Regions from separate parts of the Mesorhizobium sp. M1423 genome, predicted to be linked through region 2. Evidence: predicted binding sites of a transcription regulator. Region 2 holds the regulator's gene; each other region holds the start of a gene.
The links. Region 2 encodes LexA, which represses DNA repair genes until DNA is damaged. Its sites were predicted from a motif close to TGTTCNNNNTGTGTTCNG; they were not measured.
Positions count from the first base shown of each region.

Region 1: the regulator LexA is predicted to act here: its motif matches at 3,735-3,752, upstream of NKG95_RS19725 (YifB family Mg chelatase-like AAA ATPase).
Region 3: the regulator LexA is predicted to act here: its motif matches at 2,043-2,060, upstream of recA (recombinase RecA).

Region 1 is NZ_JAMYKU010000015.1:118,514-124,917, forward strand. It holds gene NKG95_RS19720 (malate synthase G) at 1-1,799, shown strand, start outside; gene NKG95_RS19725 (YifB family Mg chelatase-like AAA ATPase) at 2,111-3,643, opposite strand; gene gshB (glutathione synthase) at 3,804-4,745, opposite strand; gene NKG95_RS19735 (GtrA family protein) at 4,962-5,336, opposite strand; gene NKG95_RS19740 (glycosyltransferase) at 5,344-6,351, opposite strand.
Region 2 is NZ_JAMYKU010000006.1:150,883-157,286, reverse strand. It holds gene NKG95_RS10290 (ComEC/Rec2 family competence protein) at 1-2,020, shown strand, start outside; gene lexA (transcriptional repressor LexA) at 2,014-2,745, opposite strand; gene kynU (kynureninase) at 3,217-4,464, shown strand; gene NKG95_RS10275 (hormone-sensitive lipase) at 4,560-5,390, shown strand; gene NKG95_RS10270 (molybdopterin molybdotransferase MoeA) at 5,398-6,404, opposite strand, start outside.
Region 3 is NZ_JAMYKU010000010.1:146,801-153,204, forward strand. It holds gene NKG95_RS15235 (IS1595 family transposase) at 1-720, shown strand, start outside; gene NKG95_RS15240 (hypothetical protein) at 858-1,910, shown strand; gene recA (recombinase RecA) at 2,185-3,282, shown strand; gene alaS (alanine--tRNA ligase) at 3,541-6,207, shown strand; gene NKG95_RS15255 (PhzF family phenazine biosynthesis protein) at 6,274-6,404, shown strand, end outside.

The DNA of each region.
Region 1 (6,404 bases), on a different contig from region 2:
ATGCGCTGAATGCCGCCAATGCGCGCTGGGGCTCACTGTATGATGCGCTCTACGGCACCGACGCCATCCCGGAGACGGACGGCGCCGAACGAGGCAACAAATTCAATCCGGCGCGCGGCGCCAAGGTCGTCGCCTGGGCGAAAAGCTTCTTCGACGAGGCGGTGCCGCTCACGACAGGCAAATGGGCTGGCGTGAACGGGCTTTCGGTGGCCAACGGCATGCTGCGGCTGGGCGAGGGCGGCGGCGCCACCACGCTTGCCGATCCCAAGCAGTTTGCCGGCTATCACGGTGATGCCGCCGACCCCGAAGCCGTGCTGCTGGTCAAGAACGGCTTGCACATCGAAATCGTCATCGACCGCAACAACCAGATCGGCCGCACCGATCCGGCCGGCATTGCCGATGTCGTGCTGGAATCGGCGCTGACAACCATCCAGGACTGCGAGGATTCGGTGGCGGCCGTCGATGCCGAGGATAAGGTGCTGGTCTACCGCAACTGGCTCGGCCTGATGAAGGGCGACCTGGCGGAAGAGATCACCAAGGCCGGCAAGAGCTTTGTCCGGAGGCTCAACGCCGACCGCACCTATACCGCGCCCGATGGCGGCACGCTGACCGTGCCCGGCCGCTCGCTGATGCTGGTCAGGAACGTCGGCCACCTCATGACCAATCCGGCGATATCGGACCGCGACGGCCACGAGGTGCCGGAAGGCATCATGGATGCGGCGATTACGGCGCTGATCGCGCTGCACGATGTTGGCCCGAACGGGCGCCGCGCCAATTCTCGCGCCGGCTCGATGTACATCGTAAAACCCAAGATGCATGGGCCGGAAGAGGTCGCCTTCGCCGTCGAGATTTTCGACCGCGTCGAAGCGCTGCTCGGCATGGCGAAAAACACCATCAAGATGGGCATCATGGACGAGGAGCGGCGCACCACCGCCAATCTCAAGGAGGCGATCCGCGCCGCCAGGGACCGCGTCGTCTTTATCAACACCGGCTTCCTCGACCGCACCGGCGACGAGATCCATACCTCGATGGAAGCCGGCCCGATGATCCGCAAGGGCGACATGAAGCAGGCCGCCTGGATTGCCGCCTATGAAGCCTGGAACGTCGATACCGGGCTCGAATGCGGGCTGGCCGGCCACGCCCAGATCGGCAAGGGCATGTGGGCGATGCCCGACCTGATGGAGGCGATGCTGGTCGAGAAAATCGCGCACCCCAAGGCCGGCGCCAACACCGCCTGGGTGCCGTCGCCGACGGCGGCAACCCTGCACGCCACGCACTACCACAAGGTCGATGTCCACGCCGTGCAGCAGGCGCTGAAAAGCCGGCCCAAGGCGAAGCTGGATGACATATTGTCGGTGCCGGTCGCGGTGCGGCCGAACTGGTCGCCCGAAGACATCCAGAAGGAGCTCGACAACAACGCACAAGGCATTCTGGGCTACGTCGTGCGCTGGATCGACCAGGGCGTCGGCTGTTCGAAAGTGCCAGATATAAACGACGTCGGCCTGATGGAGGACCGTGCCACGCTACGCATTTCCTCGCAGCACATCGCCAACTGGCTGCATCACGGCGTCTGCACGCCCGACCAGGTCATGGAAACGATGAAGCGCATGGCGGCGATTGTCGACCGCCAGAACCAAGGCGATCCGCTCTACCGGTCGATGGCGCCGGATTTCGACAAGTCCATCGCCTTCCTCGCCGCCTGCGACCTCGTCTTCAAAGGCCGCATCCAGCCCAACGGCTACACCGAGCCGGTCCTTCACGCGCGGCGGCTGGAACTGAAGGCGAAGCAGGGCGCTTGAGGCGAAGGTTAGCAGGCATGACGGACAGACCCCAAGGACGGCGGACGGGGTAGCGCCGACGTCCCCCTCCCCCTTGAGGGGAGGGTGGCCCGAAGGGCCGGGAGGGGTCTTGCGTGAAGTGCGCCGACTCCCATTCCGGCGACAAGAACGGGAACGAGGATTGTCTTAGCGACTGACACTCGGTGCCACCTTGATCGGCCGCATATGGCGCAGACGCCGCGTATGGCGCAGACGTTAAAGGCAGAGCATATCACCGGCGACCCCACCCGGCCCCTCTTCGCGGCCACCCTCCCCTCGAGGGGGAGGGAAACCTACGCCGCCTGCGCCATCCGCTCCGAGCTCATGCGGTAGGAAATCGCTTCGGCCAGATGGATGCGGCCGACCGTCTCGCTGGCCTCGAGATCGGCCAGTGTCCGCGCCACCTTCAGCACCCGATGGTAAGCCCGCGCGGAAAAGCCGAGCTTTTCGCTGGCATCCCTAAGCAGCGACAGGCCGGCTGCATCGGGCATGGCGATCTCCTCGATGACCGACGGCGAGCAATGCGCGTTGGTGGTGGCGGAGGTCGCGCCGAGCCGTTCGAAACGCTCACGCTGGATCGTACGGGCACGGGCGACGCGTAGTGCTACCGCCGCGCTTTTCTCCGCTCGGTCCGGCCGGATCAGATCGCTGGCCGAAACCGCCGGTACCTCGATCCTGAGATCGATGCGATCGAGCAGCGGGCCGGAAATGCGCGCCTGGTAGTCGGTGCGGCAGCGGTCGCCGCGCAGGCAGCGATAGCCTGACTCGCCGGCCATGCCGCAGCGGCACGGGTTCATCGCCGCGACCAGCTGGATGCGCGCCGGATAGGTGACGCGATGGTTGGCGCGCGCGATCATGCAGTCGCCGGTCTCCAGCGGCTGGCGCAGCGCATCGAGCGCCTGCGGCGAGAATTCGGGAAACTCGTCGAGGAACAGCACGCCGTGATGGGCAAGCGAGGCCTCGCCCGGCCGCACGCGCAAGCCGCCGCCGACCATCGCCGCCATCGAGGCCGAATGATGCGGCGCGCGGAACGGCCGCCGGTCGGTGAGCTTTCCTTCGCCGAGTTCGCCGGCCACCGACGCGATCATCGAGACTTCGAGCAATTCCTTCGGCGCAAGCGGCGGCAGGATCGACGGCAGCCGCTGCGCCAGCATCGATTTGCCGGACCCGGGCGGACCGACCATCAGCAGATTGTGGCCGCCGGCTGCCGCCACCTCCAGCGCCCGCTTGGCGGTCTCTTGCCCCTTGATGTCGGCAAGGTCGGGCAGGTCGCGCGCCGAAGCATGGATGCCGGCTTCCGGCCGCGACAGGACCTGCGTGCCGCGAAAATGATTGGCGATGGCGATCAGGCTGCGCGGCGCCAATATGTCGAAATCCTTGCCGGCCCACGCCGCTTCCGGCCCGCAGGCGAACGGGCAGATCAGGCCCTTGCCTTCGGCATTGGCGCCGATCGCCGCCGGCAGCGCGCCGGCCACCGCGGCAATGGTGCCGTCGAGCGATAATTCGCCAAGCACGACATAGCCGGCCAGCATGTCGCCCGGAATGGCGCCGAGTGCCGCCATCAAACCGAGCGCGATCGGCAGATCGTAATGGCTGCCCTCCTTGGGCAGGTCGGCAGGCGCCAGATTGACGGTGACCTTCTTCGACGGCATCGACAGGCCGGATGCATGCAGCGCCGCCTGCACCCGCTCGCGGCTTTCGGCTACAGCCTTGTCGGCCAGGCCGACGATGTGCATGTTGACCTTGCCCGGCGCGATCATCACCTGCACGTCGACCGGCACGGCCTCGATGCCCTGGAAAGCAACCGTGCGAACCCGCGCCACCATGTCTTCACCCCGGCTGCAGGCTTGCCCCAAGCCCTTGCGATCATGCCGCGAACGGCGTCACCGGAGACAACCACAGATTTCCGGCGAAGGCAAGAACATTTGGGGAACGGCTGAACGCAGCGGCTCCAATGGGTTGCAACGCGGCCGCTCCGAAGCGAGACTAGTTACGCTTGCCCTCCACCGCATCCCAGAACAGGCTGGCGATGTCGGCGCCGCCGAAGCGCTTCACTTCGCGTATGCCGGTCGGTGAGGTCACGTTGATCTCGGTCATGTAGTCGCCGATGACGTCGATGCCGACGAGGATGAAGCCGCGCTCCCTCAGCCACGGGCCGATGCGGGCACAGATCTCGCGTTCGCGCTCTGTCAGCTCGGTCTTTTCGGCGCGGCCGCCGACATGCATGTTGGAGCGCGAATCGTGCTCGGCCGGCACGCGGTTGATGGCGCCGACCGGCTCGCCGTCAATCAGGATGATGCGTTTGTCGCCGGCGCGCACCTCCTTGAGGTAGCGCTGCACGATGTAGGGTTCGCGGAACATCTGGCCGAACATTTCGAGCAGCGAGGCGAGGTTGCGGTCGGCCTCGTGCAGGTGGAAGATGCCGGCGCCGCCATTGCCGTAGAGCGGCTTGACGATGATGTCGCCAAACTCCTTGCGGAAGGCGGCGACTTCGAGCGGATCCTTGGTGATCAGCGTGTCCGGCATCAGGTCGGGAAATTCGGTGACGAAGATCTTTTCCGGGCTGTTGCGCACCCAGGCCGGGTCGTTGACCACCAGCGTCTTCGGATGGATGCGCTCGAGGATATGCGTGGTGGTGATGTAGTTCATGTCGAAGGGCGGATCCTGCCGCAAAAGGATGACGTCCATCTCCGAAAGATCGGTACGGATTTCTTCGCCCAGTGAATAATGGCTGCCCTTCTCGTCGCGGACCTGCATCGCCTCGATGCGGGCAAACACCTTGCCGTCGCGCAGCGACAGCCGGTCGGGCGTGTAGTGGAACAGCTGGTGGCCGCGCCGCTGCGCTTCCAGCGACAGCGCAAACGACGTGTCGCCGGCAATCGACACGGTGGAGATGTGGTCCATCTGGACGGCGACTTTCAGGGGCATGGCAGCTCTCCGGCGCACTTGCAGCGATCCACTTGGATGCACAAAGTACGCTCCAACACTTTTGAATCCATGCATCGTGCTGTCCGAAAATCGATTCCGATTTTCGCGCCGATGCATCGACGACAGCGATATAAGGAAATCGGCGGCTTCTGCCAATCGGCCAAGGTCATGATGAGGCTGCGCTTCGTTTGGCGCAGATCCCAATGCGATGTGCCGTCAGCGATCGAAGACCAGCTTGGAATAGCCGAGGAAGGACAGCGCCATGGCAATCAGCGAGGCGACCGCAAGGGCGATGAGCGGCGACACCGTCGGCAGCGCGAACAGGATGGCGCAATAGACGAGATAATTGACGACGCTGGTGGCAATGCCGACGCCGCCATAGCGTGCGCCCTCTTGCGCGATGCCGCGTCTGGAAGGCGAAAACGTCAGATGGCGGTTGATCAACCAGGTGACGGACAGGGCAAAACCGATCGAAATGATGCGAGCCGCGAATGGTCCGAGCGGCGCTATCGTCAGCACCAGCCAAAGCGCCGCCGCATCGGCGACGAAGCCGACGCCGCCGGCGAAAATGAAGCGGGCGAGGCGTCCCATTCAGGCTCTAGGCCGCGCGCGGGGTCTTGCCCGGTCCGGCCTTCAAAGTCGCGAGGGCGCTTGCACGTTCACGTTCGACGCGACCGGAAGGCATCGACAGATAGAAGATGCGCTTCTGCTCGGCCCGGCCGCGCGACACCGAATCGAGGATTACCCCGGTCACCGCCGCCAGCATCGACAGCAGCAGCAGCCCGACCGACAGCACCCAGGTCGGCATGCGCGGCACAAGCCCGGTTTCGGCGAACTCGATCAGCACCGGCGCCATCAGGAACAGGCTCGATGCCAGGAAGAACACCGAAAAAGCGCCGAAGAAACGCAGCGGCTGTGTCTCCTTCATCAGCATGGCGAACATCCACAGGATCTTCGCGCCGTCGCGAAAGGTCGACAGCTTCGACGAGGAGCCTTCCGGCCGGCGGCCATAGTCGAGCCCGATCTCGCTCACCGGCAATTTGAGCTGCGAGGCGTGCACCGACATTTCGGTCTCGATCTCGAAACCGCCGGAAACGGCGGGAAAGCTCTTGACGAAGCGCCTGGTGAAGGCGCGGTACCCCGAGAAGATATCGGTAAAGTCCGAGCCGAACAGCCGCTTGTAGAGGCTGTTGAAGATGCGGTTGCCGAAGGCATGGCCAGTCCTGCCGGCATCGTCGGCGACGCCGCGCCTGGTGCCCACCACCATGTCGGAGCGCTCGGTCAGCAGCGTGTTGATCAGTTGCGGCGCGTCCTCCGGCGCATAGGTGCCGTCGCCGTCGGCCATCAGATAGATGTCGGCCTCGATGTCGGCGAACATGCGGCGCACGACATTGCCTTTGCCCTGGCGCGGCTCGCGCACCACGATGGCGCCGGCGGCGCGGGCTCGGAGCGCCGTCAGATCGCGCGAATTGTTGTCGTAGACATATATCGCGGCGGCAGGCAGCGTCTCGCGAAAGCGCCGCACCACTTCGCCGATCGTCAGCTCCTCATTGTAGCAAGGCAGGAGCACGGCGATGCTCGGCTCATGGCGCACTTCTTGTGGCATTTTCGTCTCCGGATGCCCTGTGAGGTCCCTGACCGCTCAAACGCCGGCCTCGC
Region 2 (6,404 bases):
GTTGCTCTGCGCGCTTGGCGTGCTTGCCGCCAAGGTCGAGACCTGGCGTGTCGGAACGCATATGCTCGGTTCCGAAATCTCAACGCGCCTCACGGGTCGCGTCGTATCGTTCGAGCCCATGGCGAGCGGCCGCATCAGGCTGACGATCGATGTGATCTCAACCGCCAGGCCGACACTGCGCTACATGCCGGAACGGGTCCGCGTTTCGGCGATGAAAATACCGGCTGAGCTGACCGCCGGTTCCGAGATCGCCGGCTATGTGCGGCTGCTGCCGCCGACCGGGCCGGTGCGGCCCGACAGCTATGATTTCTCCTTCGACAGCTATTTCGCCGGTATCGGCGGCAGCGGCTTTTTTCTCGGCAATCCGAAAGTCGTGTCGTCGGGCAGCATGCCGCTTGCCGCGCGGCTTTCTTCCTCGATCGAAGACGCGCGCGAATCCATCGCCGACCATATCCGCAGCCGCATCGGCGGCGCCGAGGGCGAGATTGCTGCTGCGCTGATCGTCGGCGTGCGCGCCGGCATTCCCGAGGAGATCAACGAAGCGATGCGGCGTACAGGCATCTATCACATCATCTCCATCTCGGGGCTGCATATGGCGTTGGTCGCCGGCACCATCATGGCGCTGCTACGCGGCACCTTTGCGTTGTTTCCCGATTTCTCATCGCGACGGCCGGTCAAGAAATATGCCGCGGCCGCCGCGCTTTTTTCGATTGCGGCCTACCTCGTCTTTTCCGGCATTGTGGTGGCGGCCGAACGCAGCTTCATCATGCTGGCGGTGATGCTTATCGCCGTGCTGTTCGACCGGGCCGCGCTCACCATGCGCAACCTGGCGATCTCGGCCATCGCGGTCATTCTGGTGTCGCCGCACGAGGTGGTCGGTCCGAGCTTCCAGATGTCCTTCGCCGCGACGGCGGCCCTTGTCGGCGCCTATGCAGGCTGGTCCGATTACCGCGCCGGCAGGGCCACCACGCCGCCGCCGCGGTTGTCGCCGCTACGCTTTGCCGCTCGAAAGGTCCTGCTGGGCATGGGCGGCCTGGCGATGACCTCGATCATTGCAGGGAGCGCCACGGCGCTTTTCGCCATATGGCATTTCCAGCGCGTGGCGCCGCTCAGCCTGTTCGCCAATCTGGCCATCATGCCTATCGTCTCACTGGTCGTCATGCCCTTCGCCGTCCTCAGTGCGCTGGCGATGCCGTTCGGCGCGGATGGGCCTTTCCTCTACGTGATGGGCAAGGGGCTGACGGCGATGATCGCCCTGTCCGGGTGGATCTCCGAGCGCTCGCCGATCGATGCGGTCGGGCTGATTTCGCTGAGATCTGTCCTTTTGGTGACGATCGCCCTCGTCATTGCCAGCATGGCGACGACCTGGTTGCGGCTCGTGGCCCTTCCTTTTGCGCTCGCCGGCTTGCTGACGACAACGCAGACGCGCGTACCCGATGTATTGATCTCGGAGGACGCACGGCTGGTCGCGCTGCCAATCGGCAGCGGTGAACTCGCGGTCAACCGGGCACGCCCGAATGAGTTCACCATCGACAACTGGAAACGCGCGCTCACATCAGAGGCTATCGTCGCGCCAGAAACACCTGGAAAGAACGATCCGCAATTCGACATTGCCGATCCGGCCGACCTACCGCCGGGCATGCCGTTCATTTGCACGGACGGTCTCTGCCTTGCCAGGCATCCATCCGGCGCGATCATCGCGCAAGCCAAGGACCGCGATACTGCACGGCCAGCCTGCGCCTTTGCCAGCTTGATCGTCATCGACGACGCCACCGCCCATAATCCCTGCTACTACGACCGGCTGGTCCTCGTCGTCACCAAACGGCAACTGGCGCGCGCGGGAAGTGCGGCCGTCTATTTCGATCCACAAGCGGCAACATGCGCCGAAATCCGCTTCGCCGTCGAAAAATCATACCGGCCCTGGCACGTGCAGCGGAAATTTTCACGCACGGCGCGGGGCATGCCGCCATACCGCAGAGCCGACAAGCCAAAAGCCGGCGCCAAGGGCGCAACTCAGTAGCGGCGGATCAACCCGACGAGCTTGCCTTGTACCTTGACCCTGTCTGGCCCGAAGATGCGCGTCTCGTAGGCCGGATTGGCCGCTTCCAGGGCGATCGAGGCGCCTTTGCGGCGGAACCGCTTCAGCGTCGCTTCCTCCTCGTCGACCAGTGCCACCACGATCTCACCAGGGCTCGCCGTATCGGCATTGCGGATGATCACCGTGTCGCCGTCGAAAATGCCAGCCTCGATCATCGAATCGCCTTTGACCTCAAGCGCATAATGCTCGCCGCCCATGATCATGTCCGGCGGCACCGAGATCGAATGCGTCTGGTGCTGGATGGCATCGATCGGCACACCAGCGGCGATGCGGCCCATCACCGGGATAGACACGGCGGCAACGACATCGTCGTCATTGCCGGCTGCAGGGACGCGCGACGATGTCGGCTTGCCCTGCCGAGGACCTTGCCCAAGACTGCCCTGGATGACACTCGGCGAGAACTTGCGTGCCGCATTGAGGCCGGGGGCGATCGAATCGGGCAGGCGCAGCACCTCCAGCGCACGGGCCCGGTTGGGCAAACGGCGAATGAAGCCGCGCTCCTCCAGCGCCGTAATCAGCCGGTGGATTCCCGATTTGGAAGCCAGGTCGAGCGCTTCCTTCATCTCGTCGAAGGAGGGCGGGATACCGCTTTCCTTCAGCCTTTCGTGGATGAACATAAGCAGTTCGTGTTGTTTGCGCGTCAGCATAGCGACCCCCAACAGAATCAGAAAAACAAACCCAGAACAAACACTATCTGTTCCAGTTGTGTTCCGCAACTGTTTAAAGTTTAATGAATGTGTTAGGGCTCGGGAAACGATACCACTCACCAAACCGGAACGCTGCATTTTCACCGCCGCGGGCCTCATCGCCTTGATTCTGCTTTCGTTTTCGGCCTCTGGGTTCCCAGAAGGCGGCACTGGTATCGGCCGTCAGCCGGCAAAGGGGCACGGAATTGAAGCCGTATCGACTGTGCGGTTGGCCAATGCACCGTGAACGAAACGAACTCAAAACGCCAACCTTGGGTTGGCTTGGCTCCTGGTTTCCACCGCGTGGTCAGGCAACTTGTCGCCGGTGGGGCCTTGCTGCGCGATACCAGGTAATGGAGAACCGCTCGTGACCGATGGATGCCGTCGATGCGTGTCCGGCGTAGCGGTGAATCTTGGGGGAGCAGACAAATCATGACAGGAATTCCCGATCTCGTGGCCACAAAGGCGTTGGATGCTGCAGATCCGCTGCGCGCGATGCGCGACCGCTTTGTGCTGCCGCAAGGAGTGATCTATCTCGACGGCAATTCGCTAGGGGCCGCTTCGCGTGCCGCTTTCGATGAATTGAGCAAGGCAGCGACCGAAGAATGGGCGCATGATCTCATCCGCGCCTGGAACACGGCCGGCTGGTTCAACATGCCACTCGAACTCGGCGACCAGCTCGGGCGCCTGATCGGTGCCGCGGCCGGCCAGACGGTGGTCTGCGACACGACATCGGTCAACATCTACAAGCTGCTGCACGCCGCCATGGCCATGCGGCCGGAGCGGCAGGTCATCGTCGCCGAGGGCGACAGTTTTCCGACAGACCTCTATATGGCTGACGGTGTGGTTTCGATGCGAAAAGATACGCTGCTTCGCCTCTCGGGGGTCGACGCGCCGAGCATCGAAGAGCTGATCGACGAAGGCACCGCCGTGGTGCTGGTCAACCACGTCAACTACAAGTCGGGCGAACTGCGCGACATGCCGGCGCTGACGCGCAGGGCCCAGGAGGCCGGGGCGATGATCGTCTGGGATCTCTGCCACACCGCCGGTGCGATGCCAGTCGAGCTCGACAAGGCAAACGCCGATTTTGCCGTTGGTTGCACCTACAAATATCTGAATGGCGGACCGGGCGCGCCTGCCTTCATCTATGCGGCTGAGCGGCATCTTGCCGACATCCAGCAGCCGCTCACCGGCTGGTGGGGCCATGCACGGCCCTTCGCCTTCGAGCCAGGCTATGCGGCCGGCACCGGCATCCGCCGGTTTCTGTGCGGCACCCAGCCGGTCCTGTCGATGCGCACGCTGAAGGGCGCGCTCGACATCTGGAACGATGTCGACATGACGGCGGTGCGCAAGAAGAGCATCGCGCTGGCCGATCTGTTCATCGAGCTTGTCGAGGCAAAGTGCGGCACTTACGGGCTAACGCTCGAAAGCACGCGCGACGGGGAAAAACGCGGCAGCCAGATTTCATTCATGCACGAGCATGGCTACCAGATCATGCATGCGCTGATCGAACGTGGCGTGATCGGCGATTTTCGCGCGCCATCGACCATGCGCTTCGGCTTCACCCCGCTCTATGTCGGCTATGCCGATGTCTGGCAGGCCGTCGAAGTGCTTGAGGACATCCTGCGCACCGGTGCGTGGAAGGATGCGCGCTTCGCCATCAAGGCGGCTGTCACTTGAGATTGATGCGAGAGCTGGAATCGTGAGGCTGGCGACGACGCGCCGCGCGATGCTCACGCTCGTTGCAGGGCCATATTGCCAGGGGAGGGCGCAGGGTGTTCGAACGTCACATTGCCGATTGGGACAACGCCTATGCCAACGGCGCCAACATAGCCGGCAGCGATCGCTGGCCGGCGGCCTGGGTCGAGCCCGCGCGGGTTTTTCGCGACGTGCTTTCGACCGAGGGCCGGGCGCGGCTCGACATGGCCTATGGCGATGGCCCACGCAACCGGCTCGATCTTTTCCTGCCGGCCACCAAGCCCAAGGGGCTCGTGGTGTTCGTCCATGGCGGCTACTGGATGGCATTCGACAAGAGTTTCTGGTCGCATCTTGCCGCTGGCGCTGTTGATCGCGGCTATGCCGTGGCGATGCCGTCCTACACGCTCTGTCCGCAGATGCGCATTGGCGGCATCGTCAAGGAAGTCGGCGCGGCGATCGGCAAGGCGGCGGGGATGGTCGCAGGGCCGCTGATGCTGACCGGACACTCGGCCGGTGGCCATCTTGTTAGCCGGATGGTTACGACGACGACGCCGCTGGCGCCCGAAATTGTCCGGCGCATTCGCCATGTCGTATCGATCTCGGGTGTGCACGATTTGCGCCCGATCATGCGCACCGGCATGAACGAGACGCTGGCGATCGATGAGGCCGAGGCGCAGGCCGAAAGCCCGGTGCTGCTGCGCCCGATGGACAAGGCCCGCCTGACCTGCTGGGCCGGCGGCGGCGAGCGCGCCGAATTCCTGCGCCAGAGCGCGTTGCTGGCCAACATCTGGATCGGCCTGGGTGCCGCGACCAGTTCGGTGGTCGAGCCTGACCGGCATCATTTCAACATCATCGACGGTTTGGCCGATCCAGACCATCCGCTGACCCGGACCTTGATCTCGGAGTGAGGCAGGTTCAGCGTAGCATCAGCACGTCGCAAGCGGCGCCCGCCGCCGCGGCGGGCGTGAACGGCGCACGGACGATCAGCCCGTTGGCATCGGCCAGCATTTTCAGCATCGAGGAATCCTGGATGCTGAACGGCGTCGCCACGAGCGTGCCGGCGTCAGCGCTGACAACAGCCCGCACATAATCCTGCCTGAGATCATTGGCCGGCATGGCAGCACCGAGCCGTGCCTGACGCATATCCTGCTGAAAGGCGCGGCCGCCGAGCCGCGCCAGCAGCGGCTTCAGGAAGAGCTGGGTGCAGACCAGGCTCGCCACCGGATTGCCGGGCAGGCCGATGCAGCGGATGTCGCCCAGCCGCCCGAACATCAGCGGCTTGCCGGGCCGCATGGCGATCTTCCAGAAATCGAGCGTCATGCCTTGCCCGGTCAGCACGTCATGGACGAAGTCGTGGTCACCGACCGAGGCGCCGCCCAGCGTGACGATGACGTTCGCGCCAGCCTTCACGGCCTTTTCCACCAGCGCAGCGATCGCCTCCCTGCGGTCCGGCGCGATGCCAAGGTCGAGCGCGCGCGCACCGACCGACTGTGCGGCGGCGGCGACGCCATAGGCGTTGGAGGAGATGATCTGGTCGGGGCCAAGCTCGCTGCCCGGCGGCAGCAATTCGTCGCCGGTGGCGATGATGGCGACCAGCGGCCGTTTGACCACGCCGACCTCGGGGTGGTTGGCCGATGCCGCCAGCGACAAGGCCGCAGGGTCGAGCAGGCGGCCTTTGTGCAGCAGGACGTCGCCTTTGGCGAAATCGAGCCCGAGGCGGCGGATGTTTCGCCCCTGCACGGTCGGCTCCGTCACTTCGACGACACCGCGGCCGAGATCGCGGACGTTCTCCTGGATGACGATGGTGTCGGCGCCTTCGGGAAGCGGCGCGCCGGTGAAGATACGGACGGCCTGCCCCTGCTGCACCGTCCCGGCAAAGCCGCTTCCGGCCGGCGCCATGCCGACCACCGAAAGCTTTGCTG
Region 3 (6,404 bases), on a different contig from region 2:
TATGAGTGCGATTTCTGCGGTGCGCAGGTCTATCCGACCGCTGGCACGCCGTTCGAAGCCACGCGCACCTCTTTGCGCGACTGGTTCACCGTCATGTTCCTGTTCACGTCATCTCGCAACGGCGTGTCCGCCAAGGAAGTCCAGCGCACCATTGGCGTGACCTACAAGACCGCTTGGCGCATGTGCAACCTCATTCGCCAGTACATGGGCTACGTCGATGGCGACAACACACTAGGCGGCAAGGGTGGCGGCATTGTCGAAGTCGACAAGGCTTTCTTTGGTGGCGTTGACCGGCGCGGCTTTGACGACAAGGCCGTAGTGTTCGGCGCTATCGAACGCGGCGGTGAAGTCGTTACTCAGGTCATTGGTAGCCGTAAGGCTCGCCACGTCATGCCAGCCATTTTGAAGTGGGTTCAACAAGGTTCGCGCGTTGCTTCGGATGAGGCGCTAGCCTTTAATGAGATTGGCGAAAACGGATACCGCCACGGCACTGTGAACCACAGCGCGAAACAGTACGTTTCAGGCGAGGTTCACACCAACAACATCGAAGCCTTTTGGTCGCACGTTAAGCGCTCTATGTGCGGGACTTACGTTTCGGTTTCGAAGAAGTGGTTGCAGACCTACCTTTGGGAGTTCGAGTTCCGCCAGAACCTTCGTCGGGAGCCGCACTTGATGATTGATCTCTTGTTGAAATCGTTCCCGCGCCCTGTTGGGAAGTGAGCGGCGGCTTAGTGACCATCGCCTTTAGAAGGCGGTCAAAGCGGGCGTTTTGGTTGTTGGTCATTTGTTGCTCCTGTTGCCCTCAATTCCATTGTAATGGATAACAGCCGCTAGGGGAAATTAGGGCGGCGGGCCGGATGTCTTTCAGGGATTGGATCTACATCATCGCTGCGCTTGTCGGAATGTCTTTCGGCTTAGCAACCGGTGCAAACGCTCAGCCAGTAGACGGGAACAGCGGCAGCAATCAATCCGCCGGAGAGGGCCAAACCAAGCCATCCGCCGACCAGAACCCAAAAGCGACGCCTTCCATCCAAGACCTTCTCCAAAGCATTGCCAGCGCCATAGAAGCCGGAAACAATAAGGCTCAGACCGCCGGAGAACGCGACAGCGCTGAGCGCGATCTTGCGGCCCAAGAGGGCATGGCTAAATGGGCCAAATACATGCTGGTGATTGGCGGTGCGGAGATATGCGTCACGCTGATCGGGCTCCTTTTGATTTGGGGAACTCTCGTTCATACTCGCCGGGCCGCCGACTACGCTAGGGACATGGTCACCGAGGCCAAGAACGCGACACAGGCCGCAAATGATGCAACTGCCTCCGCCAAGGAAGCCAATCTCATACTCTCGCGCGAACAAAGACCGTGGCTTCGATTTAAGGTCATTCACGACGCGGTTGCGTTCCCGCCGGGCGCCAATGGCCAGTCTGGTCTTTTGGGAGAAATCAACGCTCCGATCGCCATAACAAACGTCGGCAAACTTCCCGCCTTGGGAATTAATGTTAGGCGACAAGAAATACTGCCCGGCCCTAGCGAGACCGGTTACGAACCCGGTTTCATAGAATTTGTTGAGACCCTCCGGGAAGAGCGACAAAGCATAGAGCAACGGCTGAAAAATGCTTTTACAGTCTTGCCCGGTGAAACTGAAACCGACATCGTTTATATAACATTCCCCCAAACGTTTGAAGCCAACTACAGGCTCCCCAGCGCCAATTTCCTTTTTGCAATATCCATCACTTACGTGAACGATGGACGATTTTATCAGACAGCTTCCGCATTCCGCGTAAGCCGGAAGACCGCTCCCCCGCCAATTCTCAGCGGCGGTGAGCATTGGGGGCGATTCGAATACGGACAACCCTTCGACATCATGGAAATTGAAATTCTGGATCGGCCGCTCTACAGCGTCGTAACCTAACCCAGCTAGAATCACCGTGACCGTTAAGACAAGCGCCTTCACGACGCCAACCCATGGGCGTGCGCGACTCGTTGATTTCGTTGTGGAATAATATTTACATGCTTGAAGGGGATACGTCCGGAAGCAAAATTGCGAAACAAAAATAGAACAAATATGGATATCCGTTATTTTTCAAATCCTTGGGGCTCATTGACAAATGAGAACAAACGAGGTACATTCTTTTAAGGATTGCGGGATTGTCCGGCCTCCATTGACGACCACGGGGTGATGTATCATGGCTCAGAATTCTTTGCGGCTTGTAGAGGACAAAGCGGTGGACAAATCAAAGGCTCTGGATGCGGCGCTGTCGCAAATCGAGCGTGCCTTCGGCAAGGGTTCGATCATGCGGCTCGGCGCGAACGAGCAGGTCGTCGAGATCGAAACGGTGCCGACCGGCTCGCTTGGGTTGGACATCGCGCTTGGCGTCGGCGGCCTGCCGCGCGGCCGCATCGTCGAGATCTACGGACCGGAAAGCTCGGGCAAGACGACGCTGGCGCTGCACACGGTGGCCGAAGCCCAGAAGAAGGGCGGCATCTGCGCCTTTGTCGATGCCGAGCATGCGCTCGATCCGGTCTATGCCCGCAAGCTCGGCGTCGATCTCGAAAACCTGCTGATCTCGCAGCCCGATACCGGCGAACAGGCGCTGGAGATCTGCGACACGCTGGTGCGCTCCGGCGCCATCGACGTGCTGGTGGTCGATTCGGTGGCGGCGCTGACGCCGCGGGCCGAAATCGAAGGCGAGATGGGCGATTCGCTGCCCGGCCTGCAGGCCCGCCTGATGAGCCAGGCACTGCGCAAGCTCACCGCCTCGATCTCGCGCTCCAACACCATGGTCATCTTCATCAACCAGATCCGCATGAAGATCGGCGTCATGTTTGGTTCGCCCGAGACGACGACCGGCGGCAACGCGCTGAAATTCTATGCTTCGGTGCGCCTCGACATCCGCCGCATCGGCTCGGTCAAGGATCGCGACGAGGTCGTCGGCAACCAGACCCGCGTCAAGGTCGTCAAGAACAAGCTGGCGCCGCCCTTCAAGGTGGTCGAGTTCGACATCATGTATGGCGAGGGCGTCTCCAAGACCGGCGAGCTGGTCGATCTCGGCGTCAAGGCTGGCGTGGTCGAAAAGTCGGGCGCCTGGTTCTCCTATAATTCGCAGCGTCTCGGCCAGGGCCGCGAAAACGCAAAACTGTTCCTGCGCGACAATCCCGACACGGCGCGCGAGATCGAATTGGCGCTGAGGCAGAATGCCGGACTGATCGCCGAGAAATTCCTTGAGAACGGCGGCTCCGAAAGCAGCGACGACGGTTTCGAGGACGACGCCGGGGCGATGTAGGAAAAGCGACGCCTCCCGAGCGTCAGCCAGGTTTGGATTTGATGTTTTGATTTTGAGTTTGCGTAATCGGTACATTTTGAACCGCCGGCCCCGTGCCGGCGGTTGGCGTTTGACGGCGAGTCAGACGCATTTCAAAGCGCCGGTGAAAGCCGGGATTTGAGCCCATTTGGTGTTTCTGGACAGGCTGCGGTGCGACCGCTAAAAGGCCATGTCTATTTTCCGCCGGCAGCCGGCGGTTCTCTCGAAAAGGCAGTATTCATGAGTGGCGTCAACGAGATCCGGTCGGCATTTCTCGACTATTTTCGCAAGGAAGGTCACGAGGTCGTCGCGTCGAGCCCGCTGGTGCCGCGCAACGACCCGACGCTGATGTTCACCAATGCCGGCATGGTGCAGTTCAAGAACGTTTTCACCGGTCTGGAGAAGCGGCCCTATTCGCGTGCGACGACTGCCCAGAAGAGTGTTCGTGCCGGCGGCAAGCACAACGACCTCGACAATGTCGGCTACACCGCGCGACACCTGACCTTCTTCGAGATGCTCGGCAATTTCTCCTTCGGCGATTATTTCAAGGAGCGCGCCATAGAGCTTGCCTGGAACCTGATCACCAGGGAGTTCGGGCTGAAGAAGGACAAGCTGCTGGTCACCGTCTATCACAACGACGACGAGGCCGCCTCCTACTGGAAGAAGATCGCCGGTCTTTCCGACGATCGCATCATCCGCATCGCGACCTCGGACAATTTCTGGGCAATGGGCGACACCGGACCTTGCGGGCCGTGTTCGGAGATATTCATCGACCGTGGCGAGCACATCTGGGGTGGCCCTCCCGGCAGTCCCGAGGAGGATGGCGACCGTTTCCTCGAATTCTGGAACCTGGTGTTCATGCAGTATGAACAGGTGACGAAGGACGAGCGCGTCGACCTGCCGCGTCCGTCGATCGACACGGGCATGGGCCTCGAGCGCATGGCCTCCATCCTGCAAGGGGTTGAAAGCGTCTTCGAGACCGACCTGTTCCGCCACCTGATCGACGCTGCGTCGTCGGCGCTTGGCCGCGGTCCGGATGCGGACACCGTCGCATCGTTCCGCGTCATCGCCGACCACTTGCGTTCGTCCTGCTTCCTGGTCGCCGACGGTGTGCTGCCGTCCAACGAAGGGCGGGGCTACGTGCTTCGTCGCATCATGCGCCGCGCCATGCGCCACGCGCAGTTGCTCGGCTCGAATGAGCCGCTGATGTGGAAGCTGGTGCCGGCGCTGGTCCGCGAGATGAGCCAAGCCTACCCGGAACTGGTGCGCGGCGAGCAGATGATCACCGAGACGCTGAAGCTTGAGGAAACTCGTTTCCGCAAGACGCTGGTGCGAGGCTTGGGCTTGCTTTCGGAGGCGACGGAAAAGTTGGTCTCCGGCGACATGCTGGATGGCGAGACAGCGTTCAAGCTCTACGACACCTATGGCTTTCCGCTCGATCTGACGCAGGACGCGCTGCGCCAGCGCAACATCTCGGTCAACCTTGCCGGCTTCACCGAGGCGATGGAGCGGCAGAAGGCGGAGGCGCGCAAAAGCTGGGCTGGTTCCGGTGAGGCCGCAACCGAAACGGTATGGTTCGCGGTGCGTGAGGAGAACGGCGCCACCGAATTCCTGGGCTATGAGACCGAGCAGGCGGAAGGCCTCGTCCAGGCGCTGGTCAGGGACGGCAAGACCGTCGACAGTGCCGGCAAAGGCGACGCCGTTGCCGTGGTTGTCAACCAGACGCCGTTCTATGGCGAGTCCGGTGGCCAGATGGGCGATACCGGCGTCATTTCAGGCGACGGGTTCTCGATCGAGATATCCGATACGCAGAAGAAGGCCGATGGGCTTTTCGTCCATGTCGGCAAGGTGGCCAACGGCACGGTCAAGACGGGCGCGACCGTCGAGCTGAGGGTGGACCACGCGCGCCGCTCCAGGCTGCGCGCGAACCATTCCGCCACGCATCTGATCCATGAGGCGCTGCGCGAGGTGCTGGGTACCCATGTGGCGCAGAAGGGCTCACTGGTCGCGCCCGAGCGTCTGCGCTTCGACATCTCCCACAACAAGCCGATCTCGCCGGACGAGCTCGAAGAGGTCGAGCGCATGGCAAACGAAATCGTCGTTCAGAATAGCCCTGTAACCACGCGCCTGATGTCGGTCGACGACGCCATTGCCGAAGGCGCCATGGCGCTGTTTGGCGAGAAATATGGCGATGAGGTGCGCGTCGTTTCGATGGGCACAGGCCTGCATGGCGCCAAGGCCAACCGGCCCTATTCGGTCGAGCTATGCGGCGGCACCCATGTCAGGGCGACCGGCGATATCGGCCTGGTGCGCATCGTGTCCGACAGCGCGGTCGCTGCCGGCGTGCGCCGCATCGAGGCGTTGACCGGCGAGGCGGCCAGAAAGCATCTCGACGAGCAGGACAAGCGGCTGAAGGCGGCCGCCGCCGCGCTGAAGATTTCGCCGGCCGATGTGCCGGCCCGCGTCGAGGCACTGCTCGACGAGCGCAAGAAGCTCGAAAAGGAGCTGACCGAGGCGCGCAAGAAACTGGCGCTCGGCGATCGCTCGCCAGCCGGTGTGCCTGCGGAAAACGAAACCATTGCCGGTGTCGGTTTTCTCGGCAAGGCGGTATCGGGCGTCTCGCCAAAGGATTTGAAGCCGCTGGCCGATGCCGGCAAGAAGTCGCTCGGCTCCGGCGTCGTCGTCTTTGTCGGCGCCGGCGAGGACAACAAGGCGAGCGTCGTCGTCGCGGTCACCGATGATCTGACCGGCCGCTTCAGCGCAATCGATCTGGTGCGCGTCGCGTCCGCGGCATTGGGCGGGCAGGGCGGCGGCGGTCGACCCGATATGGCCCAGGCCGGCGGCCCGGACGGCTCGAAGGCCGAAGACGCGATCGCTGCGGTGAAAGCGGCTCTCGAGGCGGCGTGAACCTGCACCGGGGGCGGGCACGGCCGAAATGGCGCGCCGCCCAGCGGACATCCTTGAGGGCCTGATATGCCGACGCTGACGATGTATCAGGTCGACGCCTTTGCCGAACAGGCCTTCCAGGGCAACCCTGCCGCCGTTCTCCTTTTGGAGGAGTGGCTGCCGGAGCAGGTAATGCAGGCCATCGCCAACGAAAACAA